Regions from separate parts of the Citrobacter sp. VF227 genome, predicted to be linked through region 3. Evidence: predicted binding sites of a transcription regulator. Region 3 holds the regulator's gene; each other region holds the start of a gene.
What was found. The regulator CRP, encoded in region 3, controls carbon source genes, mostly activating them, when cyclic AMP is high. The targets are predictions, from matches to a motif close to ATGTGANNNNNNTCACAT.
Positions count from the first base shown of each region.

Region 1: a site for CRP is predicted at 1,711-1,728, ahead of epd (erythrose-4-phosphate dehydrogenase). Genes of this name have one in related genera too.
Region 2: a site for CRP is predicted at 3,188-3,205, ahead of ACU8YC_RS20850 (YjcB family protein). Genes of this name have one in related genera too.

Region 1 is NZ_JBRFVF010000004.1:175,601-180,770, reverse strand. It holds gene ACU8YC_RS15400 (energy-coupling factor transporter transmembrane component T) at 1-518, opposite strand, end outside; gene ACU8YC_RS15395 (ECF transporter S component) at 519-1,097, opposite strand; gene ACU8YC_RS15390 (PPC domain-containing DNA-binding protein) at 1,122-1,547, opposite strand; gene epd (erythrose-4-phosphate dehydrogenase) at 1,922-2,950, shown strand; gene pgk (phosphoglycerate kinase) at 2,990-4,153, shown strand; gene fbaA (class II fructose-bisphosphate aldolase) at 4,242-5,170, shown strand, end outside.
Region 2 is NZ_JBRFVF010000009.1:64,027-69,196, reverse strand. It holds gene soxR (redox-sensitive transcriptional activator SoxR) at 315-773, opposite strand; gene soxS (superoxide response transcriptional regulator SoxS) at 860-1,183, shown strand; gene ACU8YC_RS20855 (EAL domain-containing protein) at 1,186-2,772, opposite strand; gene ACU8YC_RS20850 (YjcB family protein) at 3,327-3,608, shown strand; partial or broken gene ACU8YC_RS20845 (autotransporter outer membrane beta-barrel domain-containing protein) at 3,692-5,170, opposite strand, start outside.
Region 3 is NZ_JBRFVF010000005.1:12,863-18,032, reverse strand. It holds gene ACU8YC_RS16410 (YccS/YhfK family putative transporter) at 1-1,944, opposite strand, end outside; gene crp (cAMP-activated global transcriptional regulator CRP) at 1,996-2,628, opposite strand; gene ACU8YC_RS16400 (OsmC family protein) at 2,935-3,342, shown strand; gene ACU8YC_RS16395 (phosphoribulokinase) at 3,436-4,305, opposite strand; gene ACU8YC_RS16390 (YheU family protein) at 4,359-4,577, opposite strand; partial or broken gene ACU8YC_RS16385 (hydrolase) at 4,574-5,170, opposite strand, start outside.

The DNA of each region.
Region 1 (5,170 bases), on a different contig from region 3:
ACAATCAATGCCGGCATGGCGCGTAAACGCTGGTACCAGGACTCATCCAGCGGTACGCCGCGTGCGCGCTGAGCCTCATGAATTATTGCCAGCTGTCGTTTGAGTTGTTCAACCACCAGCAGCGGGCCAGCAAACAGGTAGGCAACGCCTGGTGGCAGACGGGAAGCGAACAGGGCACGCATAAAGCGCGAAACCGGTACGTACTGCATCCATATCTGCGATGTCGACACAATGGCCAGGATCCTCAGCCAGAGCGTAACGGCATTGGCCCAGCGCTCTGGCGTGCGTGGCTGTCCGCTAATCCACTCGGTAAGCCATCCGCCGTGTACCAGCCATAACCCCAGCCCTAAGGGGATCATCAGCCAAAGTACGTATTTCGCTCGCGACCGCGTAGCCTTCATACATAACAAACTGACGAACGTCGCGGCGCCGTACAAGCTGAGCGGCACTCCGGCTGGCAGCAGGAGCGTGGAGCAGGCGGCAAGCGCCCACAGAGTTAACGACGTAAACGGATGCATTTAGCGCACGGCAGACATCGTAGGGAAATGACGCGTGGTGCGCAGCGGAAGTTGTCGCAGCAGCACCCAGACGATGATTGCCGTGAGGATTTTATCGACCAGATTCGCTCCGATGACGGTGATGGCGACGGACTCCACCAGGTTCTGACCGACCGAGTGCATCCAGGCAACAAAAAGATCGGCACCGCTGCCAGTGACGCCGCCAAACAGGGTCGTGCGAATCGGCACGGCAACGAGGGTCACGGCAAGTGTGATGATCACGCCGCTGACCACGACTTTGGGTAAGGTGCGAAACCATCCAGCCCGTGCCAGCCAACCGGCAACCAGTCCAATAACCATCGCCACAGGCGCGAAGGCGGCGGCAATAGGATCGGTCAAAAGCCCCCACAACAGGTTAGTGAGTAATCCGGTTAGCATCCCCACGACCGGGCCTAACAGCACCGCGCTGATCAACGTGCCAATCGAGTCGAGAAAAATAGGCAATTTCAACATGCTGATGAGTTGCCCGCCGACCATGTTGATGGCGATAGCAATGACAATAAGTACCAGAGACTGGCTGGAAAATTGGCGACGCGCCATAGAAGACCTCGAATAAGTGAAGCGTTAGCGGGATGAAATAACCAGTTCGTCATAACCGGAGACGGCGCAGGGCTGTCGGCTGAATGCCAGAGACGCCAACTCGCCAATCACCAGTTCCAGCGTGGTTCGCACGGTACAACCCGGCATCATGTGTCCGCCCAGCATTGCGCCGTGCTGGTCGGCAATCGCCAGATGGAGATGCTCGCCGGTAAGTTCCAGCGTGCCGTTCAGAGAGATAATTTCCCACGTCCCCGTGTGTAATGTGGTTTCTTCACATCCGGCGAAGCGCAGAGCAACGTTGGTCAAACTGCCGGTGCAACCCGCTATCCAGGCTGCCTGTAGTTGATGTTGCTGGATAAACGCATGTAGCGCTGAAAAGACTTCCTCGCCGGGTAGTAAACGCAGCGCATGAAAGCGAGCTTCAGATGGTTGGGAATAGAATGTTGTCATAGTTGAGGAACTCCGAGACTCGGACGTAGCGCTGATAATATAGACGCGGGTTAAGGCGCTTTCTGATATAAATCAGGATTTGTGACATGGCAATGAAATAATCTTGCTACGGTTATTCGTAATTCTGGAATATGGAATAAAAGTCGCGTTGAAGGACGTTAAAATGTGACGTAAGTCAGATAACTGTGTTCTGTTGCTGGACAATCATTCCTTTTATTCCTCGTTTCGCTTATTCTAGCTGAAGCGTTTCAGTCGATTAAATGTTCGACAATTAACCAATTAGTCGCAGTTTGCGACAGGTAAGGTTTCCCTGAGCGATTTGCTGCATTACTCTGTCTGCCACATCGTTTCTGAGAAATCCTTGCAGGAGACCTATGACCGTACGCGTAGCGATTAATGGTTTCGGTCGCATCGGACGCAACGTGGTTCGTGCTTTGTATGAATCCGGGCGTCGGGCGGAAATCACCGTGGTGGCAATCAACGAACTGGCGGATGCTGCAGGCATGGCGCATTTGTTGAAATATGACACCAGCCATGGGCGTTTTGCCTGGGATGTTCGTCAGGAACGAGACCAGCTCATCGTTGGCGATGACGCGATCCGCATTCTGCATGAGCGAACGCTCGATGCGCTTCCATGGCGCGAACTGGGTGTCGACGTTGTGCTGGATTGTACGGGGGTCTTCGGCAGTCGCGAACACGGAGAGGCGCATATTGCCGCCGGCGCAAAGAAAGTGCTCTTTTCACATCCTGGTAGTCACGACATCGACGCAACCGTTGTGTTTGGCGTTAATCAGGATCAGCTGCGCGCTGAGCACCGGATCGTTTCCAATGCCTCCTGCACCACGAATTGTATAATACCCGTCATTAAATTGCTGGATGATGCTTACGGCATTGAGTCTGGTACCGTCACCACGATCCACTCCGCGATGCACGATCAGCAGGTTATTGATGCTTATCATCCTGACTTGCGTCGCACACGAGCGGCCAGTCAGTCGATCATTCCGGTTGATACTAAACTGGCGGCGGGCATCACGAGAATTTTCCCGCAGTTTAACGATCGTTTTGAAGCGATTGCGGTGCGTGTACCAACCATAAATGTGACGGCGATCGACTTAAGCGTGACGGTGAAAAAACCAGTAAAAGCCAGTGAAGTCAACCAGTTGCTGCAAAAAGCAGCACAGGGTGCATTTCATGGTATAGTTGACTATACGGAATTACCGTTGGTCTCTGTAGATTTTAACCACGACCCGCACAGCGCCATCGTTGATGGTACGCAAACGCGCGTGAGTGGCGCTCACCTGATCAAAACGCTGGTCTGGTGTGATAATGAATGGGGCTTTGCTAACCGTATGCTCGACACGACGTTAGCGATGGCTGCTATTGGTTTCAGGCTCGACGCTTGAGCGTCGACAAAACTTTATGAATCAACGAGAGGATTCACCATGTCTGTAATTAAGATGACCGATCTGGATCTGGCTGGTAAACGCGTTTTTATCCGTGCGGACCTGAACGTACCAGTTAAAGAAGGGAAAGTAACCAGCGATGCACGTATTCGTGCTTCCCTGCCGACCATCGAACTGGCCCTGAAACAGGGTGCTAAAGTGATGGTAACTTCCCACCTGGGTCGTCCTACCGAAGGCGAGTACAACGAAGAATTCTCTCTGCTGCCGGTTGTTAACTACCTGAAAGACAAACTGTCTGCTCCGGTTCGCCTGGTAAAAGATTACCTGGACGGCGTTGAAGTCGCTGCCGGTGAACTGGTTGTTCTGGAAAACGTTCGCTTTAACAAAGGCGAGAAGAAAGACGACGAAGCACTGTCCAAAAAATATGCTGCTCTGTGCGACGTATTCGTTATGGATGCTTTCGGTACCGCTCACCGTGCGCAGGCGTCTACTCACGGTATCGGTAAATTCGCCGATGTAGCTTGTGCAGGTCCGCTGTTGGCTGCCGAGCTGGATGCACTGGGTAAAGCGCTGAAAGAACCTGCTCGTCCGATGGTTGCTATCGTTGGTGGTTCTAAAGTTTCTACCAAACTGACCGTTCTGGACTCCCTGTCAAAAATCGCTGACCAGCTGATTGTTGGCGGTGGTATCGCGAACACCTTCGTTGCTGCTCAAGGCCACAACGTGGGCAAATCTCTGTACGAAGCAGATCTCGTTGACGAAGCTAAGCGTCTGCTGACCACTTGCGACATTCCGGTTCCGACCGACGTTCGCGTAGCGACTGAATTCTCTGAAACCGCACCGGCTACTCTGAAATCCGTTAGCGACGTTAAAGAAGACGAACAGATCCTGGACATCGGCGACGCTTCTGCACAGCAGTTGGCTGACATCCTGAAGAATGCGAAAACCATTCTGTGGAACGGCCCGGTTGGCGTGTTCGAATTCCCGAACTTCCGCAAAGGTACTGAAATCGTTGCTAATGCCATCGCAGACAGCGAAGCGTTCTCTATCGCAGGCGGCGGTGACACCCTGGCAGCAATCGACCTGTTCGGCATTGCTGACAAAATCTCCTACATCTCTACTGGCGGCGGCGCATTCCTCGAATTCGTCGAAGGTAAAGTACTGCCAGCAGTAGCCATGCTCGAAGAGCGTGCTAAAAAGTAAGAATTTAATGGGCAGGGAAACCTGCCCTTATTTTAGCGCGCTTTAGGGCGCGCGCCCTTTCCAAGGCCGAAGATACAGGACTCGTAAAATGTCTAAAATTTTTGATTTCGTAAAACCAGGCGTAATCACTGGTGATGACGTACAGAAAGTTTTCCAGGTAGCTAAAGAAAACAACTTTGCTCTGCCAGCTGTTAACTGCGTGGGTACCGACTCCATCAACGCCGTTTTGGAAACTGCTGCAAAAGTTAAAGCGCCGGTAATCGTACAATTCTCCAACGGTGGTGCTTCTTTCATCGCGGGTAAAGGCGTGAAGTCCGACATTCCTCAGGGTGCTGCAATCCTGGGTGCTATCTCTGGCGCGCATCACGTTCACCAGATGGCTGAGCACTACGGTGTTCCGGTTATCCTGCACACTGACCACTGCGCGAAGAAACTGCTGCCGTGGATCGACGGTCTGCTGGACGCGGGTGAAAAACACTTCGCAGCAACCGGCAAACCGCTGTTCTCTTCTCATATGATCGACCTGTCTGAAGAGTCTCTGGAAGAGAACATCGAAATCTGCTCCAAATATCTGGCACGCATGTCCAAAATGGGCATGACTCTGGAAATCGAACTGGGTTGCACCGGTGGTGAAGAAGACGGTGTGGATAACAGCCACATGGACGCTTCTGCACTGTACACCCAGCCGGAAGACGTTGATTACGCGTACACTGAGCTGAGCAAAATCAGCCCGCGTTTCACCATCGCTGCGTCCTTCGGTAACGTACACGGCGTTTACAAGCCAGGTAACGTCGTTCTGACCCCGACCATCCTGCGCGATTCTCAGGACTATGTTTCTAAGAAACATAACCTGCCGCACAACAGCCTGAACTTCGTCTTCCACGGCGGTTCCGGTTCTACTGCTCAGGAAATTAAAGACTCCGTAAGCTACGGCGTAGTGAAAATGAACATCGACACCGATACCCAATGGGCTACCTGGGAAGGCGTTCTGAACTACTACAAAGCAAACGAAGCTTA
Region 2 (5,170 bases), on a different contig from region 3:
CGTCAATGCGCAATCTGGCAACAATTTTCGCGGCGTGATTACAACATGAGTGTTCCTTTTTCACGCAAACTCGCGCAAAAAAACAGGTGAAGATGCGGGAATTTTTTTTGGCTAAAAAATAACCATTTCACTGGCAAATGGTGAGAGGTGGCTTACACTTACCTTATCAACACAAACCGGAACCTCCCCTAATGTGCTCGACTGAGGGGTGTTGATGTCGGGGGAAACCCTCCCGTGAACCAGCGGGATAGAGTGAAAGACAAAGACCGGAACCAAACTAAAGCGCCCTCTGTGGCGCTTTAGTTTTATACCAATCAATCGTCTTCCAGCAGCCGCGCCCCGGTTCCTTGCTCGCCCAGCTGATCGCCTGGGTTACGCAACGGGCAATCGCTGCGCGACAAGCAGCCGCAACCAATACACCCATCAAGCTCATCGCGCAGTGACACCAAAGTATGAATGCGTCGATCCAGCTCTTCACGCCATTGCGAAGAGAGTTGTTTCCACTCTTTAGCGCTAAGTGAATGTCCTTCAGGTAATACGCCCAGCGCGTCGCCGATCGTTGCCAGCGGGATCCCAATACGTTGAGCAATCTTGATAATCGCCACGTAACGCAACACATCACGTTTGTACCGACGCTGGTTACCGCTGTTGCGCATACTGCTGATTAACCCTTTGCTTTCATAGAAATGCAGGGTCGATACCGCCACACCGCTACGCTTTGCGACTTCACCTGGTGTGAGCAGCGCTTTTATTCGGGGTAATTTCTTTTCCATAAATTGCTTTACCTCAAGTTAACTTGAGGAATTATACTCACTCGCAGGCAAAACGACGAATCGAATACTGAAAAAGAGGCAGCCCTATGTCCCATCAGCAGATTATTCAGACCCTTATTGAATGGATTGATGAACATATTGATCAGCCGCTGAACATTGAGGCGGTTGCGAAAAAATCAGGTTACTCGAAGTGGTATTTACAGAGAATGTTCCGCACGGTGACGCGCCAGACGCTGGGCGACTACATCCGCCAACGCCGACTTCTGCTGGCGGCGGTTGAACTGAGGACGACTGAGCGACCTATTTTCGACATTGCGATGGATCTTGGTTATGTATCGCAACAAACCTTCTCTCGCGTGTTTCGTCGTGAGTTTGATCGTACTCCAAGCGATTACCGCCACCGCCTGTAAGATTATTGCCCGCTCTGCGTCAGTATGGCGGGCGACCGTTGTATCCAGCGTATGAACTCCTGCAGCGGCAGCGCTTTCGCAAAATACCAGCCCTGACAATACTGTACGCCGCGTTCCCGCAGCCACTCGACTTGCTCTGTCGTTTCAACCCCTTCAGCGATCGTCTTCAGATGTAAGCTTTGTGCCATCTCAATGATATGTTCGGCAATCATGTGGCTGGTACTGTTAGTGGACAGAGTACTAATAAATGATTTATCGATCTTCAGGATATCGACATTCAGCGCGGACAAATTATGTAGATTGGAATACCCCGTGCCAAAATCATCAAACGCCACTTCATAACCCGCCTGGCGGAACGCCTGGATTACCGGCGTCATTTTATCTACATCAACAAACCCGCGCTCCGTTACCTCAACTTTAATTTGTCGGGCCGCCACGGAGTACTCACGGTTTTTGTCAGTAATCAGGGCAATGAGTCGGGATGAATGAAAATCAGACGCGGAGAGATTTATCGAGATATAAAGCTGGGGATGTGCCGACAGAAAATACCCCAAATCGTTGAACACCTCTTCAACCACGTAATCCGTGATCCGCTCCATCATTCCCTCTTTTTCAGCCAGAGGAATAAACTCGCTCGGACTCATCACCTCACCTTTACAGTCCGGCCAGCGCAGCAAAGCCTCGGCCCCTACGCACTGACCGTTTGTGATATCAATGATCGGCTGGTAGTACAGGCACAGGTGACGTTTTTTGATTGCGCGTTTTAATAAACGACGGGGAGAGAGGTATTCCTGACGCGTACGCCACCACATTAACAGCATCAGGATGCTGCAGATAATCCCGAAAGGAACCGTTAATGCAGCCTCGTGATAAAAAATCGAATTTATGCGTTTATCCGAGGTCGACACAATAATCGCGATTGGCCGTTTTTCTGAACGCACAATAGTATAGAAGCGATCCGCCAACGGGAAGGTAGAGGCTTCGCCGCCCACCAGCGGCGAGAATTGATCAATGTGCGCCCCTTCGCTGGCAGAGAAAAAGGAATCCGTTACCGTGTCATACACGCCCCAGGACAGGTCAGGGTCATCTGACATGACTTCGCTGTAAGATAACGGATTGATGACGACAACGTAGTTTCCTCGTTGCATATACGTCATTCGGTAGCCAGCAAAAAACGGGGTATCGCGATAGTAATAGATCGAGATGTCCGGCGTACGTTTATAGTCTGCGGTCGGCATAATATAGGTAGTGGATGGCACCATCGACGTAGAGCACAAAAAATGATCGCCCTGGGCATAAATTAGCTCGCTGATATATAAACGACCGCGAATTATATTCAGCATACTTTTCTGATGTGTTGGGGTACACATCTCACCTTGATACAACTGGGCCATATCACGTGCTAAATCGGCTTGTTGGATCACTAATTCTGTTTTATTTAAGACCAGTTGAGCAAAAGAGTGAAGTTCATTACGGGTTTCGGACATCGCCCGGATTTGAGCAAACCATAATGCCAGCACCACGGGGAGCAATACCACCATGAATGTTCCCAGCAACTTCAGCATCTTGCGTCGCGCACTGTGATTCATGTCAGCCTTATGTCCCTGTTTTGTCTATGCCAGTACCTGTCACGGCAGTGATGCTATAAACACCAGCTAGTTAACTTGCATGAATCTATCAGTATTAGCAACAGACGTCTCTATGTAAAAGTCTGATAATAGTTGGGGATGATATTATTTTTCCGTAATGCAAACTTAAAGTTACGCTTATTTCACAATGTTATTATCCCGAGAACGTTAATTTTTTATGAGCACTATCCTGGTTGCATTTAAGAAATTCATTAAATTTTTTTAACAATTAATTTAAGATGAATTAAACTAGTGGCGTAAATGCACCTTTAAGATTGATTATTTAGTATCAGTAGCCTTTTCAAAAATAACCATACATTAATAATGGTTATAATCCAGCAAAAATAACGTCCAGCACTGGTGAACAAACGAACACTTGTGATATAGTTCACAAAAATCATGTAACAGAAACAATGTTTCATTCATGTTATTGCCCGTCGATAGCCAGAGTACTACACCCTCGGTGAACACCCCCGCGCTGTCCTGGGCATCCAGACTTTCTGAGGACGTTTTTCATGGCAACAATAACAACTGGCGTGGTTCTTCTGCGGTGGCAATTACTCAGTGCAGTGCTGATGTTTTTAGCCAGTACGCTCAATATCCGTTTTCGTAAATCAGACTATATTGGCCTGGCCGTCATTAGCAGCGGTTTAGGGTTGGTTTTTGCCTGCTGGTTTGCGACCGGATTGCTCGGCATAACCCTGGTGGATATTTCCACGATCTGGAAGAATATTGAAACCGTGATGGTCGAAATGATGAGCCACACACCGCCAGAATGGCCGATGGTGTTGAACTGATAACAACAGTGTGTCCGACCAGAATATACCCGGTCGGACACCGTTTTAAGCGATAACGATTCTACTGACGTTCCGGTAACCGCTTACCACTCCATACGGAACCCTGCGTTCACCTGCCAGTTCATATCAATGTCGCCTCCAGCTGACCTTTCCAGGTCAACGTACAGTCGAGAATTATTGTTCTGAGTGAGATGGATATTGGTTCCAATACCGTAGTTGATCCACGAGTCACTTCCTCCCTCGCGGACCGTCATGGACGCGTCTTTACCCCACACAGTGACATCACGATCGCCAGCAAACTCATGCAGCAGATCCAGCTTCACATAAATGTCGCTGTCCGGGCGTTCTTCAAATCGATAACCTCCTCGCAATCCGACACGACCGATCACGCTATCGATATCATTCTGACGAACCCGTAGCCCGCTGCTGGTGGTATAACGAGCTTCATCCAACCGGGTATACACGAGCTGTGCTTGCGGTTCGATGAAAGAGGATTCTCCCAGACTAAACTCACGACCATATTCTGCGCTGGCGCTAATTGACCACGTACTGCTATCCGCCACCCCCATATTGCCGTACACATTTCGGTAGTTAAAATCACTCTCATGGCGGCTATATTTCAGTACCAGATCCAGGTAGTCTTGTTTCTCCGGACGGTTCCATGCAGCATAAAGTGAACCACCGTAGCTCTTGTTATCGCCCGTGCCATAAGTAAAGTCAGCGTTACCTCTCATGTAATGCGCCGCAATACCTCGCGTCCAGACTGATTGTTCACTTTCTTCTTTATTGTCATAACCCAGTTGCCAGAAGCTGTACAAGTTTTTGAAGTAGCTGCCATTATCGCTTTCCATTTCGCCGCCTTTATAACGTATCCACAGACCATTTTGCTGTTGGTTCTGGCGTAATTCCCCTAAACGTTTATTCAGGCTGTCGATTTCGAGACGGGCGGTGGCCACCGCGTAGTTTAACCCGGCATTAGCAATCGCGGTGTTGCTACCCGCACTGGCTTTTGTTGAAACCCCCGTAATATACCAGTTTGTGCCATACTGGCTTCCCGGATCACCTTCCCGAATATCAGAACGCAGTAGCGGTTTATAGTCGTATACATACTCGTTAGTGATATCGATTTTATCGTAAGCTTCGAACATCACATTGCTGGCGGCATCGGCAACCCAGATATCTTCTTGCAGATCGCTAAGCTTATTAATATTTAACGCCTCAATAGCATGAGTTCCCCCCGTGCTACTCTTAACGACTTCGATAAAGTCGCTCCCATTACGCCGCTGCTCATCGGTTTTATTTGTATTTACATCAATCAGGAAAATACCGTTGTTGCCTTTCAGATCGTGAATCTTCACGGTTTCGTTGATGCTCTGATTGGTATGCAGGTTAAAACCGTGCAGGTTTATCGTCCCGCCGTCTTGCAAGGTGATGGCGCTGATCTGAGCGTCTTTGCCATCCGGGATCCAGTAAGCATTATTCATCAGCGTCAGATTCAAATCTCCGGCCCATTTACCACTAGCGATGTCCAGAACATTCGCCTCATGTCCATGCCAAAATGA
Region 3 (5,170 bases):
GTGGGACAGCATCTCTGGCGCCTCGAGAATATTTACATCGCCGGAGCTTCCTGGGCCGTCATATTCCAGCCGTTGCTGACAGCGCTGGATCGCAATTTCACAGGACTCCAGATACCGCTGCGCCAAATCCGGCGTCAGCATCGTATGTTCCCTTGCCAGCGTGGTCATCGCGTTGATGTGTTCGACGATGAACTGGCTATGCGTAACCCACAGTTTCATGTCCGCCAGATAGTGCGAGTTGAATCCTGGCTCCTGCATCGCCTGGTTAAGTGAGTTGAACAACGTGTTATGCGCCTGGTTGACCCGCATGCGTTGATACGCCAGCGGTGTGGCCTGCGGATCGTTGCTAAGGATCAGGCGGATGGCTTCCTGATCGGCTTCTAACGCATCGTGGGCGTTTTTACGCAGCAGGCCGCTCTGCCACTGCGGCCATAGCCAGAGCATCCCGCCAAAGGCGATTAGGCAACCAGTGACCGTATCGATAAACCGCGGCACGATAAACTGTTCCCCGTTCAGTGTCAGCAACTGCAGGGTGTATACCGCGGTGACCGTAAAGCCGACGGTAGCCCAGCCGTAGTTTTTACGGATGGTCAGATAACTCACCAGGGTTATCAGCAGCATGCCTGCCAGCGTGTAACTCTCCTGAATATGAAAGTGCAGTGTGACGCCAGCGATCACCAGGCCAACGAGCGTCCCTACTGAACGGTGTAAAATACGTACCCGGGTCGCCCCGTAGCCATTTTGCGTGACGAACAGGATTGTCATCAAAATCCAATAGGGTTTTGGCAGGTGTAAGGCGCTGCCCATCAGGCTGGCAATGCTCAACATGACGCTGATGCGTCCGGCATTACGCAGCGCCGGGGATTTCAACGACAGATAGCTTTTCAGGGCAGGGATCAGCGGCAGCCGACGCTGCTTGTCAGCCATTAAATCCCGGGCATACAGTGGGCGCTGGGTGCGTAGCACGCGGGCAATACGGCTGAAGTGCCAGTAACAAAATTGTCCTACCGGATTGTCCGGATGTTGGTTGGCAATTTTCTCCAGCGTGCCAATTTGTTTATCCATTGAAAAACGTGTTGGCAAGCGGTGATACAAAATGTCATCGGCCAGAACGCGAAGGCGTTCGGCGACGGTGCGCGCGTTCCAGCGGATCACCTGTTCGGCGTGGCTACGTTCGACCAGCTTTTGCACCTCTTCCGGCTGGTGGAGGCTGACGGAAATATGTTCCTGTAAATCGAGCGCCTCCTGAAAGGCACGTAGCAGGCGCTTATAATCGTTGTTGCGATGTGCCGACAGCATATGCATTTGCTGATAGCACTGGGTAATCAAATCTACCGCTTTTTGTTGGCGCACAAGCAGGGGGGGTAGCGCTTTTTCCGGATCGGCATGCTGAGTCAGGAGGCTGTATTTGGCCTCACAGTAATCGGCTAATTCACGATACAACAAGCTGAGCGACTCACGCAGCGGCTGCTCACGCCACATCCAGAACCAGAACCAGTTGAACAGGCCGTACCACAATGTACCCAACGCGTAGATCAGCAGTGGCTCCCAGACGGGCATGTTCCCGGCCAGGCTGAGCGTGAAAATTGCCGCGATAAGCGAGGCAGGTAGTAGTCGTGCATGCAGAGGGCCTAATTCAGCGGTTACACCAAGAATCAGCGTCAGGCCAGTGAGGATCAGCGGCAGCGGTATAGTCTGTGCCAGCAGTATCTGCATGATCAGACTGCATCCGGCAAACAAAGACGCACCAATCACTAAGCGTTTGAAAAAGCGCTTATGCGGGGTATCAAGACCGGCAATATTGCAGCAGGCAGGGACGAGGGAGAAGAGGAGCCCCAGATGAAGCTGCCCGATGATCAGACCGACGGCCACAGGTAAACATAGCACCAGCGTCTGTCGTAGTGCGTAGTTGATCTCAGGGTGATATATCAGTCTTCGCCACATCGGTGCAAACAAAAGTGGCGCATTACGGGGTAACGCGCCACTTCGATGGGGTTAACGTGTGCCGTAGACGACGATGGTCTTACCGTGTGCGGAGATCAGATTCTGATCTTCCAGCATCTTCAGAATACGACCAACGGTCTCACGGGAACAGCCAACGATCTGGCCGATTTCCTGGCGGGTGATTTTAATCTGCATGCCGTCCGGGTGGGTCATCGCGTCAGGCTGTTTCGCCAGATTCAGCAGAGTCTGCGCGATACGACCGGTAACGTCGAGGAAGGCAAGGTTGCCAACTTTTTCAGACGTGACCTGCAGACGGCGAGCCATCTGAGAGGACAGGCGCATCAGAATATCTGGATTGACCTGGATTAATTGGCGAAATTTTTTGTACGAAATCTCAGCGACTTCACATGCAGTTTTAGCACGGACCCAGGCGCTGCGTTCCTGACCTTCTTCGAAGAGGCCTAATTCACCAATAAAATCGCCCTGATTCAGATAAGAAAGGATCATTTCTTTCCCTTCTTCATCTTTGATCAGCACTGCCACTGAGCCTTTAACGATGTAGTACAACGTTTCCGCTTTTTCACCCTGGTGAATCAGCGTGCTCTTCGATGGGTACTTATGAATATGGCAATGAGACAAGAACCATTCGAGAGTCGGGTCTGTTTGCGGTTTGCCAAGCACCATGCGCGGTTATCCTCTGTTATAAGCTGTCTCCAGAGCCAAAATATTACCTGCCTCTGGGTTTGCAAAAATGTGCTTCCCGCTACCTGGGAAGGGGGCTGTCAATACGTGCGACGGCCTGTAATGTGATGTCCTCTGCATACATGCAGTACGTCAATGTATTACTGTAGCATCCTGACTGTTTTAGCATAGCTTTCGCCGTGTGTCTCCTGGTGTCTCGCTTCAGCATGACGCAGGTCGCCTTCCGTTGCGAGATTTGTTGTGTGCGCGTAATCTGTCAGGAAAATTGATGCATCGGAGTAATAAAATATGCAAGCACGTGTTAAGTGGGTTGAAGGGTTAACCTTCCTCGGTGAGTCCGCCTCTGGCCACCAGATTTTGATGGACGGTAACTCCGGTGATAAAGCGCCGAGCCCGATGGAAATGGTCTTAATGGCTGCGGGCGGTTGCAGCGCAATTGATGTGGTGTCGATCCTGCAAAAGGGTCGTCAGGATGTGACCAACTGCGAAGTGAAGCTGACCTCCGAGCGTCGTGATGAAGCGCCACGCCTGTTTACCCACATCAACCTGCATTTCGTTGTAACGGGTAACGATCTGAAAGATGCGTCCGTCGCTCGCGCGGTCGATCTTTCGGCGGAAAAATATTGCTCCGTGGCGCTGATGCTGGAAAAGGCGGTGAACATTACCCACTCCTATGAAGTGGTTGCCGCTTCGTGATGTTATGCCTGATGGCGATATACTTATCAGGCCTACAGGATTTAAACGCGTAGGCCGGATAAGGCATTATCCGCCATCCGGCAAAAAAACACCTTACTCTATCTTTTTACCTTCCATCAGTCGCTGGACTAGCGGCAGCATAATCAATTCCATCGCCAGACCCATTTTCCCGCCCGGAACAACCAATGTATTGATATGAGAAATGAATGAGCCCTGCAGCATGGCCAGTAGCCATGGGAAATCGATCCCTTCCAGATTACGAAAATGAATCACGACAAAGCTTTCATCGAGTGACGGAATACTCTTGGCGGCAAAGGGGTTAGAGGTATCTACAGTCGGTACGCGCTGAAAGTTGATATGCGTACGAGAAAACTGCGGCGTGATGTAATTGATATAATCGTCCATTGAACGCACCACCGAGTCCATCACCGCTTCACGCGAGTGTCCACGCTCGCTGGTATCGCGGGTCAGCTTCTGGATCCACTCCAGGTTCACGATCGGCACCACACCAACCAACAGATCGACATGCCGGGCCACATTTTGCTGCGGGGTGACAACGCCGCCGTGAAGTCCCTCATAGAACAGGACATCCGTCGGTTCAGGCAGCGGCTGCCAGGGCGTAAATGTCCCCGGAACCTGATTCCACGGTACGGCCTCATCGTAGGTGTGCAGATATTTACGCGACTGACCTTTGCCCGTCTGACCGTATTCAATGAAGGTTTGCTCCAGCAGACCGAAGTCGTTAGCTTCGGGGCCGAAATAGCTGATATGCCGCCCGGCATCGCGCGCTTTGCGAATCGCCATGTCCATTTCCGGGCGGGTATAGCGATGAAAACTGTCGCCTTCCACCTCGGCGGCGCGCAGATTTAACTGCGCGAATATTTTACGAAACGCGAGGCTGGTGGTGGTGGTCCCCGCGCCGCTGGATCCTGTTACCGCAATCACCGGATGTTTGGCAGACATAACAACTCCATGAAATGGTTGTAATTATAGTAAAGTCGGCCGGCGGCTACGGATTACTCGCGAATCTGCTTCCTCGGCATAATGTTGACCGTTTCATGCAATTCGGACCACACCAGCACGGCTTCACCTGATTGTAGTTGGCGTTTGACGTCGGCGACTTTTTGTTCGAGCGAGCGTTCATGTTCACCATAATCGGTGCCTTCGCGCAAGACAAAGCTTTCAAGCAGATTGTCCAGCGCGTCCGGGGAGATGTCTTGCCAGGGAATAATCATGATGAAGTCTCCAGATACGTTGTCAGCCAGTCCGGGATTCTGGATTCCAGCCACATCTCCGGATGGCGTATCGTACCGCCAATGAATCCGACATGGCCGCCGTGTTCAGTAAGCTGATACTCCACCTGCGAGGGCAGGTTTTCCGGCTCAGGGATCACATGATGATCCATAAACGGATCATCCTTGGCATGGATAATCAGCGTCGGTTTGGCGATCTGATTAAGCAATGGCATGGCGCTACACTGACGGTAATAGTCTATCGCATCGGCGAAACCGTGAATTTTGGCGGTGATCAGATCGTCAAAATCGCGAATGCGACGTAGAGATTTCAACTGGGCCAGGCTCACCGGCAGTGAGCCAGGATAAGCCTCAAGCTTACGCGAGGCATTGGCTTTCAACAGATTAAGCAGGTAGCGCTGATAGACCCGGGAGAATCCCTTGTCCATGTGGTAACTACAGGCTTCCAGCACGAAAGGGGCAGAGACGATAACAGCAGCATCAATTGGAATCTCGGTGCCTTCTTTTGCCAGCAGGCAGGCCAGCATGTTTCCACCAAGCGAATAGCCTACCGCTGCGGTCGGCACACGACCGAA